3 regions of the Comamonas koreensis genome follow, and region 3 is predicted to be linked to each of the others. Evidence: predicted binding sites of a transcription regulator. Region 3 holds the regulator's gene; each other region holds the start of a gene.
The links. The regulator sigma-54, encoded in region 3, starts transcription at its own class of promoters, with help from an activator protein. The targets are predictions, from matches to a motif close to TGGCANGNAANCTGCTTT.

Region 1: F0Q04_RS07610 (urease subunit gamma) is a predicted target of sigma-54. The motif match lies at 2,051-2,068, and genes of this name have one in related genera.
Region 2: glnA (type I glutamate--ammonia ligase) is a predicted target of sigma-54. The motif match lies at 3,058-3,075, and genes of this name have one in related genera.

What each region holds. Positions count from the first base shown of each region.
Region 1 is NZ_CP043575.1:1,702,834-1,708,647, forward strand. It holds gene cyoE (heme o synthase) at 1-328, shown strand, start outside; gene F0Q04_RS07600 (SCO family protein) at 336-944, shown strand; gene F0Q04_RS07605 (urease accessory protein UreD) at 983-1,813, opposite strand; gene F0Q04_RS07610 (urease subunit gamma) at 2,078-2,380, shown strand; gene F0Q04_RS07615 (HupE/UreJ family protein) at 2,412-3,020, shown strand; gene F0Q04_RS07620 (urease subunit beta) at 3,035-3,343, shown strand; gene ureC (urease subunit alpha) at 3,387-5,105, shown strand; gene F0Q04_RS07630 (GNAT family N-acetyltransferase) at 5,120-5,602, shown strand; gene ureE (urease accessory protein UreE) at 5,614-5,814, shown strand, end outside.
Region 2 is NZ_CP043575.1:2,545,868-2,551,681, reverse strand. It holds gene glnL (nitrogen regulation protein NR(II)) at 1-769, opposite strand, end outside; gene F0Q04_RS11400 (hypothetical protein) at 800-1,327, opposite strand; gene glnA (type I glutamate--ammonia ligase) at 1,595-3,010, opposite strand; gene F0Q04_RS11390 (EI24 domain-containing protein) at 3,399-4,307, opposite strand; gene F0Q04_RS11385 (sterol desaturase family protein) at 4,391-5,410, opposite strand; gene F0Q04_RS11380 (polysaccharide deacetylase family protein) at 5,478-5,814, opposite strand, start outside.
Region 3 is NZ_CP043575.1:5,165,843-5,171,656, reverse strand. It holds one part of gene F0Q04_RS23655 (IS3 family transposase) at 1-248, shown strand, start outside; one part of gene F0Q04_RS23655 (IS3 family transposase) at 248-1,134, shown strand; gene lptA (lipopolysaccharide transport periplasmic protein LptA) at 1,245-1,913, shown strand; gene lptB (LPS export ABC transporter ATP-binding protein) at 1,937-2,713, shown strand; gene rpoN (RNA polymerase factor sigma-54) at 2,819-4,435, shown strand; gene F0Q04_RS23635 (aspartyl/asparaginyl beta-hydroxylase domain-containing protein) at 4,511-5,425, opposite strand; gene F0Q04_RS23630 (hypothetical protein) at 5,573-5,814, opposite strand, start outside.

The DNA.
Region 1 (5,814 bases), 1.8 Mb from region 3:
GGCACTGGCGCTGTACCGGGTCGAGGACTACCGCAAGTCCGGCCTGCCGATGCTGCCGGTCACGCATGGGAACTATTACACCCGCGTGCAGGTCTTGCTCTACACCGTGGTCTTGTTTGCCGCCGGCCTGCTGCCCTTCATCATCCAGATGAGCTCCTGGATCTACCTGGTGGCCGCAGTCGTGCTGGGTGCCGGGTTCTTTGGCTATGCCTTTGCGCTGTGGCGCAATTACTCCGACGCGCTGGCGCGCAAGACTTTCCGTTTTTCGCTGGTCTACCTCAGCCTGCTGTTTGTGGCGCTGCTGGTGGACCACTATGTGAGCTGGTAAATCTGCAATGAACAAGCGCAATGCCCTTCGCTGGCTGGCGGGCTCGGCCATGCTGGCCTCGGCCGCCGGTGTCCTCACCGCCTGCAAATCCAAGGCCGATTTCAACGCCATCGACCTGACGGGCAGCAAGGAGTATGGGCAGGATTTCTCCATGCCCGACCAGCATGGCCAGCGCCGCAGCATGGCCGACTTCAAGGGCAAGGTCGTGCTGGTGTTCTTTGGCTTTACCCAGTGCCCCGATGTCTGCCCGACCACTTTGGGCGACCTGGCCGCCGTCAAGCAAAAGCTCGGCGCAAAGGGTGACAAGCTGCAGGTGATCTTCGCCTCGGTCGATCCATCGCGCGACACGCCCGAAATCTTGCAGGCCTACCTCGCCAACTTTGACCCCAGCTTTCTGGCGCTGCGCGGCAGCGACGAGGAAACGGCCAAGATGGCCAAGGACTTCAAGGTCTACTACAAGCGGGTCGAGGGCCAGACCCCGGGCAGCTACACGATGGACCATACCGCTGGCGACTACATCTTTGACCCGCAAGGGCGCCTGCGCTTGTACAGCCGCTATGGCACCCCCGTTGAAACGCTGGCCAAAGATATCGAGCAGCTGATCGACGGCGCTTAAGCGCTTACACGCTTAACAGCGCTGGGCAAGCGCTGCACTCACATCGACCAGATACGCGGCCGCTGCGCCGGCAGGCCCCAGAGGCTGCTGCGCCAGTGGCCCCAGACCGTCTTCCACAGCTGCATCGCCGGCTCCACCACGGGCGCCAGGCCACGCAGCACCAGCATATGCTCGTTCGGCGCGGTCACCCCGGCCATCAACCCCGCTGGGCCTGCGTCCAGCAGCTGCTGGGTGCTCTCCAGCAGCGCTTCGCGTTGCGCGCGGTTGATGGGCGAGCCGCTGGCGTAGATCAAACTCCCCAGGCAGCGCTGGCCCGCCAGGCCCAGCTGTGCGTTGAGCAGCAGCCCATCATCGGCCCGGATACGGCCGCGTTCCAGAAAATGCCCCGGCCATGCGATGTGCTGCGAAAACACGCCCTGGGTAAAGGGCTGACCCGCCAGCGGCAGGCCCAGCGCGGTGATGTCCCAGGTCAGCAGCTCTGCATCCGGTGCCAGTTCCATCTGCAGCTCATTGGCCGCATCGCAGGCGTTGTAGGCAATGGCTTCCAGCGGCAACCATTCCAGCCGGGCGCCGGCCTGCAGTTTGAGGCGGGTGCGCTGCAAGGCCGGCTGGCCATTGCTCTTGTAAAAGCGCGTTGCGCCCGGCGTGGTGACGAGCGCATGGGCGCCTGCCGCCACCTCGACCGAGATATCCAGCATATCGCCACCCACCAGGCCGCCGGGCGGGTGCACCAGCACGTTGTGGCAAATGCCCGGGCCTTCGGGGTAGAGGCTTTTGAGAATGCGCAGCGGGCCATCGTGGCTGAACTGCACCGACGTCTTGCCGGCTTGCTGGCCGTAGCGCAGGTCTAGTTGGGCATGCCAGCTCATGGCTGCGGCGGGCGGTGGGTGCCTGGCGGGCAGCAGGGCGCAAGGGCCGGGATCGGGAGCGGGAGCAGGGGGACGAAAGACATGCGTGGGCTTTTGCAAGCCACGTGCCAGGAACTGCACTGCTCTGGGGTGTGGTCTGTGCCGAATTGGTGCATGCGCGGCTGCTGTGCATGCATGTGGTGCAAGGCGGGCGGGTGGCGGCACGGAAAGCGTGCATGCCCAGCCGTTGTAGCCCCTTGGCATGTGCCTTGCTTTGCACTAGGTATGGAACTGACACCTCGCGAAAAAGACAAGCTGCTGATCTTTACCGCCGCCTTGCTGGCCGAGCGGCGCCTGGCCCGGGGGCTCAAGCTGAACTACCCCGAGGCGGTGGCGCTGATCAGCGCCTTTGTGATGGAGGGCGCGCGCGATGGCAAGACCGTTGCCCAACTGATGAGCGCCGGCCGCACGGTGCTCACGCGCGCCGACGTGATGGAGGGCATTCCCGAGATGATTGCCGATATCCAGATCGAGGCGACCTTTCCCGATGGCACCAAGCTCGTCACCGTGCATGAGCCCATTGTCTGAACCTCCCATTTTTCTCGCGCACTCGACCACTATGAACTTCAAGAAATTCTCTGCCGCGCTGGCCACCGCCGCTGCGGCTTTGCCGCTGTCAGCCATGGCCCATGTGGGCGCCGATGGTGGCGGCCACCATGGCCTTTTGAGCAGCTTTGGCCATGCCTTTGCCCATCCGTTTACTGGCGCCGACCATATGGCCGCGATGTTGGCCGTGGGCGCCTGGAGTGCGCTGACGGTGACGCCCGCCTGGCGCGCACCGGCCGCCTTTGTGGCCCTGCTGGTGGCGGGGGCGCTGGCAGGTTTTGCCGGTCTGTGGGTGCCCGGCGTGGAGCCGATGATTGCCGCATCGGTGCTGGTGTTGGGCCTGCTGGTGGCGGTGCAAAAGCAGATGCCCTGGGTGCTGGCCGCTGCGCTGGCCGGGGTGTTTGCGTTTTTCCATGGCGCGGCCCACGGCTTTGAGCTGGCAGCAGATTCGGCGTTGGCATCGGCGGGCGCGCTGGCGGGCATGGCGCTGGGCTCGGCCTTGTTGCATGTGGGCGGCATGGTGCTGGGCAAGGCCCTCATGCAGCGCCACCGCTGGCTGGCCAAGCTGGCGGGCGGGGCCACCGCGGTCTTGGGCGCGGCCATGCTGACGCGCCTGGCCTGACGAGGAGCGGCACCATGATCCCAGGTGAACTGCTGCTGGACGAGGGCGAACACACGCTGAACCCCGGGCGCCGTACCACCACGCTGGTGGTACACAACGCGAGCGACCGGCCCATCCAGGTAGGGTCGCACTACCACTTTGCCGAGACCAATGCCGGCCTGAGCTTCGACCGCCAGGCGGCGCACGGCATGCGACTGCATATTGCCAGCGGCATGGCGGTGCGCTTTGAGCCCGGCCAGCAGCGCACGGTGGAGCTGGTGGATGTTGGCGGCGAGCGGCAGATCTACGGTTTTCGCGGCCTGGTGCAAGGGGCGCTGGAATGAAGCCCGGCATGCTGTGCCAGCGTTCTAAGACAGGATGGTTCTGATGGCAACAATGGACAGACGCGCATACGCAGAGACCTATGGGCCCACGGTGGGTGACCGCCTGCGCCTGGCCGATACCGAACTGGTCGTGCAGGTGGAGCAGGACTTCACCCTGCGTGCGGGCGGCTACGGCGAAGAGGTGAAGTTTGGCGGTGGCAAGACCATCCGTGATGGCATGGCGCAAAGCCAGCGCAGCAGTGCGCAGGGCGCGATGGACACGGTGCTGACCAATGCGCTGATCATCGACCACTGGGGCATCGTCAAGGCGGACATTGGCCTGAAGGCCGGCCGCATTGCCGCGATTGGCAAGGCCGGCAACCCGGACACGCAGCCGGGTGTGGACATCATCATTGGCCCGGGCACCGAGATCATCAGCTGCGAAGGCATGGTCGTGACCGCTGGCGGCATCGACACGCACATCCACTTCATCGCGCCCCAGCAGATCGAAGAGGCGCTGACCAGCGGCGTGACGACGATGATTGGTGGCGGCACCGGCCCGGCCACCGGCACCTTTGCGACCACCTGCACGCCCGGCGCCTGGAACATGGAGCGCATGCTGCAGGCGGCCGATGCCTTCCCGATGAACCTGGGCTTTCTGGGCAAGGGCAATGCCAGCCTGCCGCTGGCCCTGCATGAGCAGATCGATGCCGGCGCGATTGGCCTCAAGCTGCACGAGGACTGGGGCAGCACGCCGGCGGCCATCGACAACTGCCTGGATGTGGCCGAGCTCACCGACACCCAGGTGGCGATCCATACCGATACGCTCAACGAAAGCGGCTTTGTCGAAGACACGGTGGCCGCGTTCAAGGGCCGCACCATCCACACCTTCCACACCGAAGGGGCGGGCGGCGGCCATGCGCCCGATATCTTGAAAGTGGTGGGCGAGGCCAATGTGCTGCCCAGCTCGACCAACCCGACGCGGCCCTACACGATCAACACCTTGGATGAGCATGTGGACATGCTGATGGTCTGCCACCACCTTGATGCCGGGATTGCCGAGGACCTGGCCTTTGCTGAAAGCCGCATCCGCAAGGAAACCATTGCGGCCGAGGATATCCTGCACGACATTGGCGCCATCAGCATGTTCAGCTCCGACAGCCAGGCCATGGGCCGGGTGGGTGAGGTGATCCTGCGCACCTGGCAGACGGCGCACAAGATGAAGCTCCAGCGCGGCGCCTTGCCCGGCGACAGCGAGCGGCATGACAACTTCCGCATCAAGCGCTACATCGCCAAGTACACGATCAACCCGGCCATTGCCCATGGCATCAGCCATGAGGTGGGCAGCCTCGAAGTGGGCAAGTGGGCCGATATCGTCATCTGGAAGCCGGCCTTCTTTGGCGTCAAACCCAGCTGCATTCTCAAGGGCGGCTTTATCGCGATGGCGGCCATGGGTGACCCCAATGCCTCGATCCCGACACCCCAGCCGGTGCACTACCGCCCGATGTTTGGCGCCTTTGGCGGGGCGATTGCCAGGACCTCACTGACCTTTGTCTCGCAAGCGGGCTTGGCTGCCGGCATTGGCCAGCGCTTTGGCCTGGCCAAGACCTTGTCGGCTGTCAAAGGCATACGCGGCTTGCAAAAGCAGCACATGGTGCACAACGACCTGGCGCCGCACATGGAGGTCGATGCCCAGACCTATGCGGTGCGCGCCGATGGCCAGCTGCTGACCTGCGAGCCAGCGAGCAGCCTGCCGATGGCCCAGCGTTATTTTCTGTTTTGAACCGGTAAGGACCCATGGCAAGCCCATTGATTTTCAAGCTGGACCCCGTGACCGACGCGCGCGTGCTGGCCTTTTTGGAAGCGCACCTGAGCGATATGCGCCGTATCTCGCCGCCCGAGAGCGTGCATGCGCTCGACCCCGCGCAGCTGCGCGCGCCCGGGCTGCAGCTGTGGACCGGCTGGACCGCTGCGCAGGAGCCCAAGGCCTTGGTCGCCACCTGCGCGCTCAAGACCCTGGATGCCGGCCACCTGGAGCTCAAATCGATGCGGGTGGAGGCGGCGCAACGCGGCTCAGGCGCCGCCCAGCAGGTGCTAGACCATGTGCTGGCCCAGGCCCGCGCGATGGGGGCCAGGCGCATCAGCCTGGAGACGGGTACCGAGGCCTTTTTTGCACCGGCGCGCCGTTTTTACGCGCGCAATGGCTTTGTCCCCTGCGCACCGTTTGGCAGCTACCAGCCCGATCCGAACAGCTGCTTTATGCGCCTGGAGCTGCCATGACGGACGGGGCGATGCTGCAAGTCTCCAAATGCCTGCCCGCTGGCCAGGGCCTGGCACCGGCCCTGCGCAAGCGCGCGAGCTTTGTCGAGCTGGACTGGGATGTGCGCCAGAAATCGCGCTTTTCGGCCACCGACAGCAGCGGCCGTGCGCTGGCGATTTTTCTGCCACGCGGTCAGGCCGTGCGCGGAGGCGATGTGCTGGTGGCCGAGGAC
Region 2 (5,814 bases), 2.6 Mb from region 3:
GCACCTGCGCAGCATTTTGCACAATGTTCAGCAAGGCTTGAATGAGCTGCTCGCGATCGCCGCGGATCTCGGGCAGCGAGGTGTCGTAATCGCGCTCGATGCGCAGGCCCTGCGGGTACTCGAGCAGCACCAGCTGGCAGACGCGCTCGCAGACCTCGTGGATATTCACATCCCCCACCGTGTGCGGGTGGCGGTGCGGCGCGAGCAAGCGGTCGACCAGCGCCTGCAAGCGGTCGGCCTCGTGAATGATGACGTCGGTGTATTCCTTGAGCTGAGCATCGGGCAGCTCCAGCTCCAGCAGCTGGGCCGCGCCCCGTATGCCACCCAGCGGGTTCTTGATCTCGTGGGCGAGGTTGCGGATCAGCTCCTTGTTGGCAAGCGCCTGCTCGCGCACACGCTCCTCGCGGTCCTGCCGCACCTGTTGCTCCAGCGGCCACAGCTCCACCAGAATGCTCTCCTCCTCTTCCCACCAGGAGAGGTTGGCATGCACGGGAAAGGCGTCTTGCAGGCTGCGCCGCAATTGCGCCTCAAAGCGCAGCGACGAAAAGCGCTGCGCCCGCGCATCGACCAGGGCCTTGTGGATCAGTTCATCGTCCTGGAAAAATCCACCAAAGTAGTGGCCCAGAATGCTTTTGCGCGAGACGCCCAGCGCATTCTCCAGCGCTGCATTGACCCGCACAGCGGCGCCATCGAGCCGTATCACGGCGACCAAGGTGGCGATGTGTTCCAGCGCCTGCCATTCGCGATCCATGGCACGGAGGTCAGACATGGGATATGCCCCAAAAGGTTGAAGCTTTGATTATGGGGCCGGCAGGCGTTGGAGCTCACGCTGGATGCCAGCGATATCGCTGTCGTTGCGCGTGATTTCTTGCTTCAGATCGGCCACGCGCTTGGTGTAGAAGGCGGGGTTGCGCATCTCCAGCGCGTTTTTCTCGGGCTCGCCGTTGTTGTACTCACGCGCCAAAGCGAGCTTTTTGTCCTGGGCTTTTTTCAGCTCGGTCTCCAGGATGAGGCGCGCGTCGGAATCGCGGGCGCGGCCTTCGGCCGTGGTGGAGCGTGGCGCGGGTGACGCAGCGGCGGGCGCACGCGCGGGGCGCGGGGCAGCTGCGGGGGCATTGGGTGCGGGTGCCGGGCTGGCAGCGGGTGTGTGCGGGCGCGTGCCTTGCACGATGGTGACATTGGCGCCTTCGACCACGGCGCAGCCCTTTTGCCGCGCCTTGGCCACATCGTTGGTGTATTCATTGCCACAGCGATAAATGCGATCCTGCGCCACCGCGCCTTGCGCACATGCCACTGCCACCATCAAAAACAACAACTTTGTATGCATAACCCCGTTTCGCCCGTTCACTCCACTTTGCCCGTATGTCCGTGACAGCCCGTTAGCGGCTTTGCACGATGGCCCCTCTCTGCAACCCGCAGTGTAGCTACAAAGGAGGCCGATCATGCCGAACAGTTCCTGCTGTTACAGATTCGCCGCTGTCCGGCCATGCCCCCTGCCCCGAGAACATCCATAAAAAAACGGCCTGCCACCTTTGCAGGTCGGCAGGCCGTTTTGCCCAAAGGGCCAGGTCACGAGGACCTGGCCAGCAGGGGCTTACAGCGAGTAGTACATGTCGTATTCGACGGGGTGCACGGCTTGGCGGAAGCGGGTCACTTCGCCCATCTTCAGCTCGATGTAGGCGTCCAGCATGCTGTCGCTGAACACACCGCCCTTGGTCAGGAACGCGCGGTCGGCATCCAGTGCCTCCAGAGCCTGGTCCAGGCTGTGGCACACGGTAGGCACCAGCTTGTCTTCCTCGGGTGGCAGATGGTACAGATCCTTGGTGGCGGCTTCACCCGGATGGATCTTGTTTTCCACGCCGTCCAGACCGGCCATCAACAGCGCTGCAAAGCCCAGGTAGGGGTTCATCAGGGGATCGGGGAAACGTGCTTCCACGCGGCGGCCCTTGGGGTTGCTCACGTAAGGAATACGGATCGATGCCGAGCGGTTCTTGGCCGAGTAAGCCAGCTTCACGGGCGCCTCGAAACCAGGAACCAGGCGCTTGTAGCTGTTGGTGCCAGGGTTGGTGATGGCGTTCAGCGCGCGAGCGTGCTTGATGATGCCGCCGATGTAGTACAGCGCGAAATCGGACAGACCGGCATAGCCGTCACCGGCGAACAGGTTCTTGCCGTCTTTCCACACGGACTGGTGCACGTGCATGCCCGAGCCGTTGTCGCCCGAGTAAGGCTTGGGCATGAAGGTCGCCGTCTTGCCGTAGGTGTCTGCCACGTTCCAGATCACGTACTTTTGCACCTGGGTCCAGTCGGCACGCTCGACCAGGGTCGAGAAACGAGTGCCCAGTTCATTCTGGCCAGCGCCCGCCACTTCGTGGTGGAACACTTCAACCGGGATGCCCAGCGATTCGAGCAGCAGCGACATTTCAGCGCGCATGTCCTGGGTGCTGTCAACAGGAGGCACAGGGAAGTAGCCGCCCTTGACGCGTGGACGGTGGCCACGGTTGCCGTTATCGAACTTGGCGCCGCTGTTCCAGGGTGCTTCGTACTCTTCGATGTCGAAGAACGGGTTGTTGGGCTCGGTGCTCCAACGCACGCCATCGAAGATGAAGAATTCTGGCTCTGGACCGAAGTAGGCGGTATCGCCCAGGCCCGATGCCTTCAGGTAGGCTTCTGCGCGCTTGGCAACCGAGCGTGGATCGCGGTCATAGGCCTTGCCGTCACCGGGCTCGATCACGTCGCACTGCAGGAACATCGTGGTTTCGTCAAAGAACGGATCGATGTTGGCGGTGTTGGGATCGGGCATCAGCAGCATATCGGATGCTTCGATACCCTTCCAGCCAGCGATGGAGGAGCCATCAAACGCGTGGCCCGAAGTGAACTTGTCTTCGTCAAAGTGCGAGATAGGCACCGTGACGTGCTGTTCCTTGCCACGGGTGTCGGTGAAACGCAGATCAACGAACTTGACCTCGTTCTCGTCCAACATGCTCATCACATCTGCAACGCTCTTGGCCATCTAATGCTCCAAAGAAAATCGTGAATAAAAAGGGCTGTGCCAAGACTAAAGCAGTTTACGTGCCAGTTTTATGACATGCCCATGCCAACCAGAAGATGCGGGCCTGCCAGAACGCGAACGCACCCGGACTTTGCCCAAAGCCAGACTGTAACGCGCTTTTGGCCTGGGGCCCCGGGAGGCGCTGAGGATTTTGCAGCCTACGGTCCAGATCTGTGCAGGCCATGGCAGCCGATGCCGCATCAGCACCAAAATGGTGCAAATCTATATCAATTTTGCCAGCATCACTGACGCTCACCAAATTGGTTATTTGTGCACTTTATTGGTGCGTTGACAACATAGCCACGGTACCAAGCCATCGGCATCGCACCCCGCAGCGCGTCTTCGCCGCTTATCTGGGCGCCGCCGAATCGGGCAGCAGCGCACCGTCGGCAGGATCGGCCACCACCGGCTCCGTCCCGGGCAGCTGCGCGCCAGGCTCACCATTCTCGATCCGCAGCTGTTGCAGCGCGGCCAGGCAAAAGTGGATGAACCACAGCGAGGAAAAAGCAAACGTGATCGCATAGATCCACACCGCAATGGGTACGAGCACCACAAAGCCAATGGTGAACACCATGCCCGAGGCCCAGACGACGCTGGGCGCAATGCCGATGTAGCCCGAGATGATGCCCATCAGCAAGAGCGGCCAGCGGTAACGCTGCAGCAGCGTGTCGCGCTCAGCCTTGCTGGCATGCTCTGCCAGTGCATCGACACTCATCACGCGGTAGGTCAGCCAGCCCCAGATGACAGGCGGCACGATCAGCACCAAAGGCGGGATCAGCCACAGCGGCATGGTAACGACAAAGGCCACAATGGCCACCGCCGAGGTGCTCAAAGCCCAGAGCACGCTGGTGACCAGGCCCATGCCTTTTTTCTTTTCCAGCTGGGCAAAGCGCTGCTCGGTCACCATGTTGACCAGGGCTGGTGTCATCAAAAGCGCAATCACCAGCAGCGCGACCACCGCCGCTATGGGCGTGATCAAGATCAGCACCACAAAGGGCGCAATGCCGGCTGCAAAGCCTTCCGTACCAGTGCTGCCAAACCAGCTGAACACTGTGCGCAGCCAGCCTATTGTCTCCACCCAGTGCTGCATCGTCGCCACGGCGCCTGACCAGTAGAAATAGCTCCAGCCACCCAAGGCCACCAGCATCACCACCAGTGGCAGCACGGACAGCAGCATGACCCGGGGACGGAAACAATAGGCAGCGGCACGCCAGAAGGCATCAAACATCAGGCGGGAGCCCGCAGACGCGAGGGGCATGGGGTGAACTCCTTGTGTATCTGAGCGGGGTGGTCAGGCCAACCAGCCGCTCAGTGGTTCGGCATCAGCCGGTTGCGCAGCACTCAGGCGCGGCCCAAAAGGCGCAGCAGCCCGCGCCATTGCTGGCTCCAAAAGCCGCGTCCGTAATCGCGCAACTGCCCTTGCCGGTTGGGCTGCACCTGGTCACGGATACCGGTAGGGTCATAGCGTAGCTCAAAGTTGGCGGTGCCAAAAAGCATATCCCACCATGGCAGCAGCACACCGAAATTGCAGCCCCCCAAGCGGGTGCGTGGCGCAGCCTCGCCGGCCTTTACCGCCGTGTTGGGCGCTGCGCTGGCAGCGGGCGATTCATGGCCGATGCCAATCGCATGGTGGCGGCGGTGAAAGCGCGGGCTGATCCACAGGCGCTCGCCCAGGCGGCCAAACCACAGGCGCAGGTTCGCGTGCTGCAGGCTTTCGCTCAGCTGGGTGATCGCGACAATCGCCACGAACTGGCTGGGCGCGACACCGATCAACACGGCCACGAACACCAGAATGCTGTCATGCACCAGGTCATCGAGCAGGTGGTTGCGGTTGTCGCTCCACATCGTCATCTGCTGCTGCGAATGGTGCAAGGCATGCAGCCGCCACCACCAGACAAACTGGTGCTGGCCGCGGTGGATCCAGTAGGCCACAAAGTCGAACACCACCAGGTAGATCAGCAGGCTCACCCAACCCAGGTCGGTCACACCAGGCCAGAGCGCATCGAGGTGCCAGGTCTCAAAGCCGCGCACGCGCAGCGCGCCCACCACCATGTCCCACAGCGGATCGATGGTAAAGAACAAGGCCAGGCGAAACAGGCCCAGGCGATGGATAAAGGTGTAGAGCATGTCCACCCGGATCGCATGCCGGTCGGTCACAGCCTCGACCGGCCGCCAGCGCTGCAAGGGCGCAATCACCAGCACCATGATGAGAATCTGCAGGCAACCCACGAGGAACCAGCCCGCTGCCGTGTAGCCATCTTCCAGATAGCTGGCCAGGCCCAGGTTGAACAGCAGAGGCTGCAGCAACTGCTCAAAGAGCCACTGCTGTGCGTTGTCAAAAAGCGTGCTGAGAAATTCCATGGCAAACCATCAATTCAAACCAGACCACAAGCCTTGCAGCGGCCAGTGTGCGCTACGGCAAGCGCTCTCAGCCACCATGCTGACGAATCCATTCTTGGTACTGGGGATGTTCGCGCAGGGTGGCAAAGCAAAATCCCTTGGCCTGCAGGCCTTCAATCAAGGGCTGCAGCACGGCAGGCGCCCAGGGGTCCTTGCGGTCCCAGATGCCCAGGTGGGCCAGCAAGATATCGCCGGGGCGGATGTCGCGCAGCGCCTTGTCCAGCAACTGCTGGTTGGGGTACTTGTCGCTGGGCAGTTCATCGCCGAGAAAGCCCGCTGGCGACCAGCCCACATGGGCATAGCCGCAGCGCCTGGCCGCCGCAATCAGGCTGGGCGAGGTCTTGCCACCGGGAGCCCGGAACAGC
Region 3 (5,814 bases):
GATTACCTTGTTTGATATCCGGGGTGGCACGGGTGTCATCAGCGCCTGGGAGCTGCAATATCACGACGGTGGGCCGCAAGCACTTGCACCCCGGCCAAGAGGACGCTCCAAGAAGATGCCAAACCCACCCACAGCCAAGCCCGCACAGGCACAAGCAGTTATGTCTGCGGACGACACGCGTTCGCACGCAGATTTGCTCAAAGAGGTGAAGTACCTGCGCGCGGAGGTGGCGTACCTAAAAAAATTGGAGGCCTTGGTTCAGGCGAAAAAACAAGCTGCGCAGAAAAAGCGCGGATAGTGCTTGAGCTAAGGCCAGATCACGACCTCAAGGACTTGCTGCGGGCAGGTAAGCTGGCGCGCAGCACCTTCTATTACCAGGCTCAAGTGCACAGGAGAGGCGACAAATACGCTGAGCTCAAGGCTCAGATCCGATCTGTCTACGAGCTTCACAAAGGACGCTATGGCTATCGGCGTATTGCGCTTGAACTCAAGCGCAATGGCTGTCATGTGAACCACAAGAGCGTGCAGCGCCTGATGCAGGTAATGGGGATGAAGTCCCTGGTTCGGCCCAAGAAATATCGCTCCTATCGCGCCGGGCAGCACGCGGACGTGGCCAATGTGTTGCAGCGCCAGTTCATGGCCGAGCAGCCTAACCAGAAATGGGTGACGGACGTGACAGAGTTCAACGTCTTGGGTAAAAAGCTATACCTGTCGCCTGTCATGGATCTATTCAATGGCGAGGTGGTGAGCTATCAGATGAATACGCAACCGCGCTTGAAGATGGTGGGTGACATGTTGCGCAAGGCGCTAGGCAAGCTGGGCAGGGAGGAAAAACCATTGCTGCATTCCGACCAGGGCTGGCAGTACCAAAGTCGTGCCTATCGCCGCTTGCTGGCCGATCATGGCCTGGTGCAAAGCATGTCACGTCGGGGCAATTGCTTGGATAACGCAGCGATGGAGAGCTTCTTCGGAACCTTGAAGTCCGAGTTCTTCCACCTCAACAAGTTCAGCAGTGTGGCGCAGCTTCAAGAAGGTCTTCACCACTACATCCATTACTACAATCACCAACGCATCAAGCTAAAACTAAAAGGCCTGAGTCCGGTGCAATACCGGATTCAGGCCTTCAGTCCCTAGCTTCCAACTGTCCAACTTCTTGGGGTCAGTTCACACGCGGGCTTTTTTGTGCCAGAAACGGCCTAACGCTCCAGCATGGCTACAATGGGGCAGAGCAAGATTCATGCCTTATGAGACACCGTATTTTTAACTCTTTGTTGGTGGCAGTGGCCCTGGCCGTGCCGCTGCTGTCGCACGCCGAGCGTGCAGACCGCACCAAACCCATGAACATCGAGGCGGACGATGGCCGCCACGATGAACTCAAGCAGACCAGTGTCTTCACGGGCAATGTGGTGGTGACCAAGGGCACCATCATCATCCGTGGCGCGCAGCTGACCGTGAGCCAGGACCGCGACGGCTTCCAGCACGGCGTGGTGACTGCTGCGCCGGGCAAGCTCGCATTCTTCCGCCAAAAGCGTGACTCGGCCCCAGGCGCGCCTGACGAGTTCGTCGAAGGCGAAGGCGAGGTCATCACCTATAACGGCCGCGATGACACCGTGCACTTTGAGCGCCGCGGCGAGTTGCGCCGTTACCGCGAGACCACGTTGACCGACCAGGTCAGTGGCCCGCTGATCGTCTACAACAATCTGAGCGATACCTTCACGGTCTCCGGCCAAAAGGGCGCCCAGGCGGCGGCCGATCCCAAGCCCGGTGCGCCCAAGAAGGACCGCGTCCGTGTGATCCTGACGCCCAAGGCCGATGGCAAGGCGGACGACAAGGCCAGCGCCCCGGCCAAGCCCGCTGCCGATGACAAGACGCCATTGCGCCCCAGCACCCAACTGAACGACGGAGCCAAGTGACCGTGGCAGAAAACTCGTCGACCATTTCCGTCAACGCCCGGGTCGCCAACAGCGACCACCGCAGCCAGCTGGAGGTCTTGCACCTGGAGAAATCCTATGGCAGCCGCAAGGTGGTCAAGGACGTGTCGCTGTCGGTGCGCAAGGGCGAAGTGGTGGGTTTGCTAGGCCCCAATGGCGCGGGCAAGACCACCTCGTTCTACATGATCGTGGGCCTGGTACGCAGCGATGGCGGGGATATCCGCATCGATGGGCAGTCGGTGGCCAATATGCCGATCCACCAGCGCTCGCAGCTGGGCCTGTCCTACCTGCCGCAGGAAGCCTCGATCTTTCGCAAGCTCAGCGTGCAGGACAATGTGCGCGCCGTGCTGGAGCTGCAAAAAGATGAGCATGGCAAGCCGCTCTCGCGCGCCGAGGTCGAGCGCCAGCTCACCGCGCTGCTGCAGGAGCTGCGGGTCGAGCACCTGCGCGAATCACCGTCAGTCGCGCTGTCCGGCGGCGAGCGCCGCCGGGTCGAGATCGCCCGTGCGCTGGCCACCCAGCCCCGTTTCATCCTGCTCGACGAGCCTTTCGCCGGCATCGACCCCATCGCCGTGATCGAGATCCAGCGCATTGTCGCCTTTCTCAAGGAGCGCGGCATTGGCGTGCTGATCACCGACCACAATGTGCGCGAAACCCTGGGTATCTGTGACCATGCCTGCATCATCAGCGATGGCAAGGTGCTGGCCGCCGGGACGCCGCAAGAGATTGTGGAGAACGCAGAGGTCCGGAGGGTGTATCTGGGTGAACATTTCCGTATGTGACACCGCACGCCTTGGCGGGCGTGCCAGCCAAGATGCCGTCCCGCGCTGCGGGGCCGGCAGGGCTGATCCGTTGCCAGCTGCCCCAGCCCGTGGGGAGGCGCAGCCATGATGCCGTCGCTGTCGCTGCGCGTATCGCAGAACCTGACCCTGACCCCCCAGCTGCAGCAGTCGATTCGCCTGCTGCAGCTGTCCACGCAGGAACTGACGCAGGAAGTCGAGCAGATGCTCGACGAAAACCCGTTTCTGGAGCGCGAGGGCGATGAGGCCCCCGAGGCTGAAGCCGGTAAAGAAGCCGCTGAATCTGCCGAAGCTGCAGACGCTGCAGACGCAGCCGACAAGGGTGCCGATACTGCTGCCAGCACCGACACCAACAACAGTAGCGATTTCGAGCCCGGAACCTCCGACCAGCCGCTGGATTTTGGCGCGGGCAAGGAAACCGGCGTCGATGCCGAGGCCGCTGCCGGCGATTCGGCATCGGACTGGGAAGAGTGGGGTGGCGATCTGCCCGCGCGCTCCAGCGCCAGCGATGACGACGACGAGACGCCGATGTCCGACCGGCGCAGCGAGCACCTGAGCCTGCAGGATGTGCTGCACCGCCAGGCCTTGTCGCTGCGCCTGTGCCAGGAAGACCGGGCCGCGCTCTACTTTCTGATTGAATCACTGAACGACGACGGCTACCTCGAAGAAACGCTGGCCGAGCTCGCGCAAAGCTTTGGCGACGCCAGTGACCCCGAGCGCTACGAAGTGCTGCTGCACCACCTGACTGTGGCGCTGCGCTTGCTGCAAAGCCTGGAGCCGATTGGCGTGGGCGCGCGCAACCTGTCCGAATGCATGCAGCTGCAGATCAAGGCCCAGCAGCGCCTGTTGGATGAAGAGGGCTCGGACACGCCCGAGGCCGATGCGCTGGCGCTGGAGACCGCTTTGCTGGTCTGCCAGGAATCGCTGGAGCTGCTGGCGCGCCGTGATGTGCGCAAGCTGGTGCAACTGACCGGATGCAGTGATGCCGCGGTGCGCAGCGCGCTGGCGCTGATCGCCAAGCTCGAGCCCCGCCCCGGCCGGCCCTATGCCGATGTGGACCGCAACACCATCATCCCCGATGTCATCGTGCGACTCAGCAATGAGCGCGGCCTGCCGGTGCCCGGTTTCAGCGTGCAGCTCAATGCCGAGGTGATGCCGCGCCTGCGCGTGCAGGATGTCTACGCCAATGCCTTGCGCAGCCACAAGGGCAGCGAAGGCCATGGCGCGCTGCAGCAGCGGCTGCAGGAGGCGCGCTGGTTCATCAAGAACATCCAGCAGCGCTTTGACACCATCTTGCGCGTCTCGCAGGCCATCGTCGAGCGCCAGCGCAATTTCTTTGTCCATGGCGAGCTGGCGATGCGCCCCATGGTGCTGCGCGAGATTGCCGATGAGCTGGGCCTGCACGAGTCCACCATCAGCCGCGTGACCACGGCCAAGTACATGGCCACGCCGCAGGGCACGTTCGAGCTCAAGTACTTCTTTGGCTCGGGCCTGGGCACCGAGACCGGCGGCAGTGCGTCGAGCACGGCGGTCAAGGCGCTGATCAAGCAGCTGCTGGACGAGGAAAGCGCGAAAAAGCCGCTGTCGGATGCAAAAATCGCCGATCTGCTGCAGGCCCAGGGCATTGAATGCGCGCGCCGCACGGTGGCCAAGTACCGCGAGGCGATGCGCATCCCGCCGGCCAGCCTGCGCAAGGCGCTGTAAGCGCAAGCAGCCAGGGCCCATAAAAAAACCGCAGTTGCGTTAGGCACTGCGGTTTTGCTTTGAGACGGAGCCGCTTTACTTTGGCCACAGCCACCAGATGAACAAGGCCAGCACGGCCAGCATCAGGCCAAACTTGGTGAGCTTGTAGGCCGTCTTGTTCCAGGCCTTGAAGCGGCGGCGGTACTGGCCCATGTAGAACGAGATCTTGAAGATGCGGCTGATGAAGCCACGCGGATCGCCTTCGTTGTTGGGCGAGCTGGCGGCAGCGACCACATGCGTGCCCAGCCAGCGGTTGAGCCACTGCGCAAAGCCATTGGTCATCGGGCGCTCGACATCGCAGAACAGCACGATGCGGTTGCCTTCGGACCGGTTCTCGGCCCAGTGCATGAAGGTCTCGTCAAAGATCACGCCTTCGCCCTCGCGCCAGCTGTAGGGCGTGCCATCGACCTCGATCATGCAGCGGTCATCATTGGGCGCCAGCACAGCGAGGTGGTAGCGCAGCGAGCCCGCATAGGGGTCGCGGTGCAGGTTGAGCTTGGCGCCGGGCGGCAGCTCGGCAAACATGGCCGCCTTGATGCCGGGGATGGACTGCACCAGCGCCGTGGTCTTGGGGCACAGCTCCATCGCAGACGGGTGGGCCTGGCCGTACCACTTCAAGTAGAAGCGCTTCCAGCCGGTCTTGAAGAAAGAGTTGAAGCCCGCGTCGTCGTTGTTGGCTGCGGCCTTGATCTGCATGGCCTGGTGCAGGCCGATGGCCTCTTCGCGGATCTCGCGCCAGTGGGCCTGCAGCGGGGCCAGGTCGGGGAAGGTGCTGGTGGGCAGGTAGGGCGTGCGCGGTACCTTGCTGAACATCAGCATGAACACATTGAATGGCGCCGTGAACGTGGAGTGGTCAAACAGCTGGCGCAGCAGCTTGTGCCGCACCTTGCCACGCAGGTGCATGTAGAGGCCGCAGCCAGTGAAAAGCAGCACCAGGGCCAGAACGATGATTTTTGCCATAGACAGCGATTTTAGCGACTGTGCTGTGGCGGCTGTCTGCGCAAGCGCAAACTGGCGCGCGGCAAGGGCTGCGGGGCGGTGGGATGGCCTGCTGGCAGCAGGCCTATTGCGGTTTGGTCAATGGCAAGCCAGGTGGGCTTACCTGGGCTGGGCGGCAAAGGCGGTTTTCAGGCGCTGCAGCATCTCGCGGTTGAGCTGGCGCTGCTGGCCGCTCCAGTGCGTCATCGCCTTGTTCAGCTCGGCCTGCAGGCCATTGGCCGTCTGCCAGTCGCCCTGGCCCGCAGCCCAGATCGCGTACTCGGCCATCACATCGAAGCTGCCCGAGTGCTGGCGCACAAAGTCAAAGCTCTTGCGCGCCATCTCCTGGTCGCCCAGCTGGG